Regions from separate parts of the Glutamicibacter sp. NPDC055354 genome, predicted to be linked through region 2. Evidence: riboswitches for the same ligand, from Rfam matches in the RefSeq annotation. Region 2 holds a riboswitch; the other holds the start of a gene.
What was found. A riboswitch is a leader RNA that binds a small molecule or an ion and turns the genes downstream of it on or off. The one in region 2 is predicted to bind thiamine pyrophosphate.
Positions count from the first base shown of each region.

Region 1: it holds a riboswitch for thiamine pyrophosphate, as region 2 does, so the genes downstream of both, thiC (phosphomethylpyrimidine synthase ThiC) here and ACWICV_RS06975 (ECF transporter S component) in region 2, are expected to answer to the same signal.

Region 1 is NZ_JBSHMB010000001.1:1,340,504-1,344,681, reverse strand. It holds gene thiC (phosphomethylpyrimidine synthase ThiC) at 89-1,831, opposite strand; TPP riboswitch at 1,828-1,935, opposite strand; tRNA gene ACWICV_RS06275 (tRNA-Thr) at 2,209-2,280, opposite strand; tRNA gene ACWICV_RS06270 (tRNA-Thr) at 2,814-2,885, shown strand; tRNA gene ACWICV_RS06265 (tRNA-Met) at 2,933-3,009, shown strand; gene ACWICV_RS06260 (GTP pyrophosphokinase) at 3,092-3,868, opposite strand; gene ACWICV_RS06255 (DUF2797 domain-containing protein) at 4,110-4,178, shown strand, end outside.
Region 2 is NZ_JBSHMB010000001.1:1,491,376-1,495,553, reverse strand. It holds gene ACWICV_RS07000 (Na+/H+ antiporter subunit D) at 1-241, shown strand, start outside; gene ACWICV_RS06995 (Na+/H+ antiporter subunit E) at 250-879, shown strand; gene ACWICV_RS06990 (monovalent cation/H+ antiporter complex subunit F) at 881-1,147, shown strand; gene mnhG (monovalent cation/H(+) antiporter subunit G) at 1,147-1,551, shown strand; gene ACWICV_RS06980 (DUF4235 domain-containing protein) at 1,608-1,859, opposite strand; TPP riboswitch at 1,935-2,057, shown strand; gene ACWICV_RS06975 (ECF transporter S component) at 2,123-2,731, shown strand; gene ACWICV_RS06970 (ATP-binding cassette domain-containing protein) at 2,728-4,178, shown strand, end outside.

The DNA.
Region 1 (4,178 bases), 150 kb from region 2:
GCCGCACGCAGCTGAACAGCATTGAATAACGCCCTTGGGGCAAGCCGAAAGCTTGCCCCAAGGGCGTTTTTCGTGCGCCGCAGGCTATTTACGGAGCAGGAGTTCCCACCGGGATCCCGTCCCCGAGATAGACCGTGCCGCCGCTTTCCAGGAACTGCCTGCTTTTCTGCGCCATCCCGGCCAGGGCGGCTTGCGCCTCGGCCGAGCCGTACTCGTCGCGGATATCCTGGGAGATGCGCATGGAGCAGAACTTCGGCCCGCACATGGAGCAGAAGTGGGCGGTCTTGGCCGGCTCGGCCGGCAAGGTCTCATCATGGAATTCCTGTGCGGTGACCGGGTCAAGGGACAACGCGAACTGGTCATTCCAGCGGAATTCGAAGCGCGCCTTGCTCAGCGCATCATCCCGCGCTGTGGCGCCCGGGTGGCCCTTGGCCAGATCGGCGGCGTGCGCAGCGATCTTGTAGGTGATCACCCCGGTCTTCACATCATCCCGGTTGGGCAGTCCCAGATGCTCCTTGGGAGTGACGTAGCAGAGCATCGCGGTCCCGTACCGTGCGATCTCCGTGGCGCCAATGGCGCTGGTGATGTGGTCGTAGCCCGGGGCGATGTCGGTGACCAGCGGGCCCAGGGTATAGAACGGCGCCCCATCGCACAGCTGCTGTTGGCGTTCCACATTCTCGCGCACCAGATGGAACGGGATATGCCCCGGGCCTTCGACCATCACCTGCACATCGTACTTCCAGGCGCGCTTGGTCAGCTCGGCCAGGGTGTCCAGCTCGGCGAACTGGGCGGCGTCGTTCGCATCTGCGATGGAACCCGGGCGCAGCCCGTCGCCCAGCGAGAAGGCCACGTCGTACTGCGCGAAGATCTCGCACAGCTGATCGAAGTGGGTGTAGAGGAAATTCTCCTGGTGGTGCGCCAAGCACCAGCCGGCCATGATGGACCCGCCACGCGAGACCATGCCGGTGACCCGGTTGGCAGTCAGCGGGATGTAGCGCAGCAGCACCCCGGCGTGGATGGTCATGTAGTCCACGCCCTGCTCGCACTGCTCAATGACGGTGTCGCGGAAGATCTCCCAGGTCAGTTCGTTGGCTTCGCCGTTGACCTTCTCCAACGCCTGGTAGATCGGCACGGTGCCGATGGGGACCGGGGAGTTGCGGATGATCCACTCGCGGGTGGTGTGGATGTCATCTCCGGTGGACAGGTCCATAACCGTGTCCGCGCCCCATTTGGCCGCCCACTGGAGCTTGGAGACTTCTTCTGCGATGGAGCTGGTCACCGCCGAGTTGCCGATATTCGCATTGATCTTGACCAGGAACGCCTTGCCGATGATCATCGGCTCGGATTCCGGGTGGTTGATGTTCGCCGGGATGATGGCTCGCCCGGCCGCGAGCTCGCTGCGCACCAGCTCGACATCGCATTCCTCGCGCAGGGCCACATAGCGCATTTCCGGGGTGATGATCCCGGCACGCGCATAGTGCATTTGCGTCACGCGGGCTCCGCCAACGGCCTGCAGCGGCGGGGCTGAGCGTCCGGCCCATTCCGCGCTGGCCGTGCCGCGGCGGACCGCTGAGCGTCCGTCGTCGTGCAGGTTGCGTTCGCGGCCTGCATAGGTTTCCACGTCCCCGCGTTCCAGGATCCACCGCTCGCGGAAGGGTTGCAGGCCTTGGGTGGGCTCGCTTCCCGGTCCGCTGGTGCGATATACAGCCAGCGGCTCGTTGGACTGTCCATTGGGGGAGTCTGCCAATTGGATCTGCGTGACGGGAACAGAAATTCCCGCAGATTCACGGTAGGCAAGGGTGTGGGCAGGGTGCTGTTCAATTTGTTCCACTGGGGAAACTCACTTCCTTCGCCGGCATTACCCGGACAGGTTCAACGGTCGCGGACGGCGATAGCCCGATCTCAGCCCTTGCCAGGGCACCCGTGTGGTCGCGAACAACTTAGCACGCTTGCGAGGGTTAAACGCAAACCCAGTGGTCAGGGCCTGACATCAAGGAAGTGGGAAGGGCCGGCTGTGGCGGGCCAAGATGCTTTTCATTGGCCGGAGACTCTTGCCGGGGGCACCTGGAATCCGGGGCGCAAGACGCAGCCGGTAGCCGGTGCTGCAGCTTGGGGTGTGCCCTGGGCCATGCTCGCAGTGGCTACACGGCATCTGCGGGATAAACGAAAAGAGAGGCAATCTGGAACCAGATTGCCTCTCTTATTTCGAGCCCCCTGCCGGAATCGATCCGGCGACCTCGTTCTTACCAAGAACGCGCTCTACCACTGAGCTAAGGGGGCAACAGGTAAATACTTTACACAGGTTTTTGAGGTTTGCAAAATCCGTCGGGAATTTGTTGCTGAGGTCACAATATTCCTACTCAAGACCGGAATGGGCGGCAAGGAGCTGTTGCCTTCCTGGCGGTTTCCAGCACCCCGGTTCGCGGCCTGGGATCCAACTGCCGGCCGCTGGAGCCGTGCCTGCGTGCCAGGGTGGATCGGGTGTTGCCCAAGTGCCGCTCGGTCACGGGTTCTGGAGCGGGAAAAGGTGGCAGCGTTCCGAAATTCCAAGCGGAGTAATTCGATGCTTGGCCACCGGGAAGAATCCGCGGGATTCTATCCTGCGCACCCGGGCAAATCCGCGATTGACCACGAGGAGCACTCCCGTGAGCATCGTCACCAGGGCACTTTTTGTCCCACCCTTCGTCCCCGGGGTGGCGAGTGAGGGGATAAATAGCCATTGACTAGTGGTTTTACAGAATTTTCCGGGTCTTTTCCGGGGTGATCCGCCGATTTTTCTTTGCCGGGAAATCCGTGTAGAGTATTTACTCGTTGCCCCCTTAGCTCAGTGGTAGAGCGCGTTCTTGGTAAGAACGAGGTCGCCGGATCGATTCCGGCAGGGGGCTCTGAGTGAGAAGCATTCTTGGCTTCTACTGGATTGCTTCTCACTTGTGGCGGCGTAGCTCAGCTGGTTAGAGCGCACGACTCATAATCGTGAGGTCCCGGGATCGAGTCCCGGCGCCGCTACCAAATCAAAGATCCTCGGCCTCGGCCGAGGATCTTTTTTGGTTTCCGGCCCCGAAGCAGCATTGTCCTTCGAGGGCATGAACGGCTAGTGATCCAAGTCCTTCTCCTGGTTCCCGTCCTTGGCTTGCTGAGCCAGCGACAGCAGCCCCTGGATCGCTGTCGTATCGAAATCCGCCTCTTGGCTCGGTGCCTGATTGGCATCATGGCCGTGGACTTCGGTATGCAAGCGCTGCATCTGCATGTCGAGTTTCGTCGCCATGGCCGCCGCGTCGGCAAGCTCTTGCACTAGATGTTCTGGAACTTCGCCCTCGTACTTGTAGAAGATCTTATGTTCCAGGCTTGCCCAGAAATCCTGGGCAATGGTACGGATCTGCAGCTCCACCACGACATCGACCGGGCCATCGGATAAGTAGACCGGGATCTGCACGATCGCATGGACACTTTTATAGCCGTTGGGCTTCGGGTTCTTGATGTAGTCCTTGATTTGGAGGACCTTCAGGTCATTCTGCGAGGTTAGCGTGTTCAGAACCTTGTAGATGTCCTTGACGAAACTGCAGGTAATGCGCACGCCGGCAATGTCGCTGATGTTCTCGCGAATGGCAGGCAGGGACGGGGAGATGTTCCGGCGGGAGACCTTGCGCATGATGCTCTCCGGAGTTTTCACCCGGGAAGTGACGTGCTCAATTGGATTGTAATTGTGCAAATACAAGAACTCTTCACGCAAGATCGAGACCTTGGTCAGCACCTCGTCCACCGCAAACTGGTACTCCATCATGAAACGCTGGAAATCATGGCGGAAAGCCTGCGTCAATCGCTGCAGCTCGGCCGGCGAAGGGGCGGTCTCGGCAGCTGCGATGGCCACTGCACGAGTCTTGTCATCAAATGGGACAGAAATCCTGGATCACCTCAGCAGATCATGGCCCGGCCCGCGGTACGGTTCCGGTGCAGTTCCAGCTTAAGGGCATCTCCTAGGAATTAGGCCAGAACGAATCGGGAATTCGTCCAGCAAACTTTCGGGCTGCAGGCGCCGGCCAACCTGCCTTGCAGGAGCTAGCCATGTCCGGTGAACTATCGTTAAAGAGGTAACTTCGAGGAAGGCATCGATGGAATTCGCCAGCGACCACCGGCAGCTCTGCCACGGCATCAGCTTCTCAGAGCATGAATGCGCCCCC
Region 2 (4,178 bases):
GACGCAGGTCGCCGACGAGACGTTGGCCGGCGGCGCGCAGAACCCCCGCTTGGGGTTGAAACTGGCCAAGCAGCTGGAAGCCGACTCCTTGCCGTGGGGCATGCGCTACGCCACCGGTTCGCTGGTGCTTGCGGGCATCGCCCTGACCGTCTTTGCCGGGCCGATCTTCGAATTCTGCGAGCGGGTGGCTGCGGAACTGATCGCCCGCGAACCGTATATCAGCTCGATCTTGCCATTCTGATTGGAGGGATGATGCCGAACAAGAACTTTGAACCGCGTGACCAGCGCATTGACGATGCGCTGGATACCTCCGGCGTGCGCCACCGCGCGACACTCAAGCAGGAATGGCCGCTGCTTCTGCTGCTGCTCTTCGTCTGGGGTGCTCTCTGGCAGGACTTCTCCCTGGGGAACATGGTCTTCGGCGTGATCATCGCGCTGCTGATCGTGAACCTGTTCCCGCTGCCGCCGGTGGTCCTTTCGGGCCGGATCAATGCCTGGTACTGCCTGAAGCTGTTCATCTGGTTCCTCGGACAGGTCTTCGCGGCCAGCGTCCACGTGGCCTGGCTGGCGCTGGTCCGCGGGAAGCGCACCCGCAGCGCGGTCATTGCGGTCCCGCTGCGCACCGACTCGGACCTGATCGTGATGACCGTGGGCCACGTGCTCACGCTGATCCCGGGCTCCTTCGTGATCGACGTGGACCGCAGCTCGTCGACGCTGTACCTGCACTACATCGACATCGAGTCGCCTGCGGACGTGGAGAAGGCGCGTTCCGGCATCCGGGACATCGAACGCCGGCTGATCATGGCTATCGGCAGCCGAGACGAGTACGAAGCGATCAAGAGCGAATGCGGACCGAACTTTGATGCGAGGAAGGGGTAACATGCTGGATATCGTCATTTGGATCTGCGGCATCATGCTCGGGCTCGGTGCTGTCGCCTGCCTGGTCCGTGTTGCCAAGGGGCCGTCAATCCTTGACCGGGTGCTGGCCCTGGACGTGATGCTGCTGATCATCTCCGCCGCGCTGTGCCTGGAAATGGTGCTGCACAAGCACACCGACTACTTGCTGTTCGTCGTGGCCGCCTGCATGCTCGGGTTCATCGGTTCGGTGACCGTCTCGCGCTTCGTTTCGGATCAGAGGAACGCCTAATGGAAATCTTCCTTGATGTCCTCGTTGCCGTCCTGCTGATCCTTGGCTGCCTGATGTCATTGATCGCAGGCATCGGCTTGCTGACCTTCCCGGACATGCTCACCCGCATGCATGCAGCGACCAAACCGCAGGTACTCGGCTTCCTGCTGATTTTCGCTGGACTGGCCATTTACCTGCGCAGCTGGGCTGTGGTGCCGGTACTCGTGCTGGCCTGGGGAATGCAGCTATTGACCGCACCGGTTTCGGCCCACATGATTGGCCGTTCCGGCTACCGGACCAAGCACGCTGCCAAGGAAACCCTGTTCTCCGATGAGCTGAGCCACGTGGTCAACAAGGTCAACGGAACACCGCCGACCGGAACCACCCCGGTTTCCAAGACCGGATCGCCAGACGAACAAGATTGAGAAAAAGCGGGAGCCGCCCCTCTGGGCGGCTCCCGCTTTTGGCTCAACGCCGAAGCTTACTTGGTGAACTTGGCAACAACCTTGTTGGCGCTGCGATCAGCCACGGTCTGCAGGATTGCTGCGACCAGGGCCGAAACGACTGCGAAGCCCAAGGCACGGCGGAAAGAAGCTTCCGCTGCTTCCTCAGTGCCCTTGCGTGGTGCTTTGCTGCCGGTTGCCTTCAACCAAAGGAAATCAACCAGCTTGCCGCCGAGCATGCCAGCGCCAACGGTGATACCGGTAGTGGCAAGTTTCTGCACTTTATCCATTTTTTCCTCGCGATCAAGCTCTTGACATATCGTTCCTCTGCCCAGCATACCTGCGGTATGGTGGGGGAGCAGTAATTATTCCGACAGGGGAGCGTCAGACTTTTAAAAAAAGTCGCAAGACGCTGAGAGTGCGATAGATCGCAGACCCTCGAACCTGCCCCGGCTAGTACCGGCGAAGGAAGTCGAGCATCTCGGATGCGGATAGGCGCGGCAGTATGCCCTCATTCCGTCCATCTCCCCTCCTTTCCACAGGAGGACCAGCAATGAACGAAACAGTTTCGAAGCAGCGTACCGGCTGGCGTGTAGTTGATATCGTCGTCGCCTCGGTGATCGCCGTCGCTTCAGGGGTTATTTTCTGGGCGTGGAGTGCCGGCTATGGCCTGTTCTCACTCGCCTTTGCGGCTTTCCCGCCAGCCACCGCGCTGCTCACCGGCATGTGGCTCTTCCCGGCGGTGCTCGGCGCACTGATCATCCGCAAGCCAGGCGCCGCAATCTACTGCGAGCTGCTGGCCGCCGTAGTTGAAGCGCTGCTGGGCTCGCACTACGGCTTGACCGTACTGATCTCCGGCCTGGTCCAGGGCCTGGGTGCAGAGCTGGTCTTCGCAGCATTCCGCTACCGCAAGTGGAACCTGGGCGTGGCGCTGCTGGCCGGCTTGTTCGCTGGCTTGTTCGCCGGCATTTCCGAGGCCTACATCCTGGCCTACTATGTTGAGTACACCGCCGGAATGAAGATCTTCCACGTGATCGCCACCGGTATTTCCGGCGTAGTCGTCGCAGGGCTGCTGTCCTGGTTGGCCACGCGTGGACTGGCGAAGACCGGTGCATTGAGCGCCCTGCCGAGCCGGCGTGCGCACCTGGAAAGCGCAAAATGAGTTCCTTTGCCAATTCCGGCGCAGCCTCGCTGACCCAGCGCGGTGCCGCCATCACCGCAACGGGGTTCGGCTGGCAGCACTCCGAGAGGAAGAATCCTGCCATCTCGGGACTGGACCTTGTGATCCACGCCGGTGAGAAGGTGCTGCTGGTCGGTCCATCGGGCGCCGGCAAGTCAACCTTGCTGCACGCGATGGCCGGGTTGCTGGATGCGGATGAGGGCGATCAAGTCGCTGGCCGGCTGCTCATAGATGGCAGCGATGCCTTCATCCGGAGCCACCCGGTGGGCTTGATGCAGCAAGACCCGGAAACCCAGGTAGTGCAAAGCAGGGTCGCCGATGATGTGGCCTTTGGCGCGGAGAACCTCGGAATGGATCCCGAACTGATCCGCCAGCGGATCCCCGAAGTGCTGGACGCTGTGGGTCTGGGTGCGCTGTCCTTCGAGCACCGCACCCAGCAACTTTCCGGCGGACAGAAACAGCGGTTGGCCTTGGCCGGCATTCTGGCCATGGAACCCAGCGTCATGCTGCTCGATGAACCGACTGCCAATGTGGACCCGCAGAGCATTGAGCTCTTGCGCGATGCGGTGCTGAACGCCGCCCGGCTTTCCGGTGCCACGCTGGTCGTCGTGGAACACCGGATTGAAGCCTGGGCGCAGCATGTGGACCGGGTTATCGTGCTGCAGCCCGGTGGGGGAGTCGCGCACGATCTGGACCCGCAGCAGCTGTACACCGATGAAACGGTGCGCGAGGAGCTGGCTGCTGCCGGGCTGTGGATTCCAGGCTACTTCCCGCAGGTGGCCCGGGCAACGAACGGTGCCGGTGCCATGCTGCTGGAAGCGCAGCAGCTGGTATCCGCCCGCACCGCCACGGCACCGCGCACCCAAGCGGTGGACGTGAAAGTGCAAGCGGGCACCGCGACGGTGATTCGCGGCGAGAATGGCGCTGGAAAGTCGACGCTGGCCTTGACCTTGGGCGGATTGCTCGTCCCGGCCGACGGCGGGTTGGCGGCCACCGCGCAACTGGCCGACGGTCTGGGCAACTCCCCGTTTGCCTGGAAAGCCGGTGCATTGATTGGGCGGATCGGTTCGGTGTTCCAGGAACCCGAACACCAATTCGTGACCCAGAGCGTTCGGGAAGAGCTGGCTTTCGCTCCCAGCCGCGCGCAGGCCAGCAGCGCCGATGCGCCGAAATACGAGCCGGCCCAGGTCCAAGCGCGCGTGGACGCGTTGCTGGAACGCTTGGGCCTGGCGCATTTGGCAGACGCGAACCCGTTCACTCTCTCCGGGGGCGAGAAGCGGCGCTTGTCCGTGGCCACTGTTCTGGCCGCATCCCCCCAGGTGCTGATCCTCGACGAACCGACCTTCGGGCAGGATGCGAATACGTGGAGGGAACTGGCCGGGCTGCTGGTTGAGGAATTGCAGCAGGGCACCGCGATCATTGCTGTGAC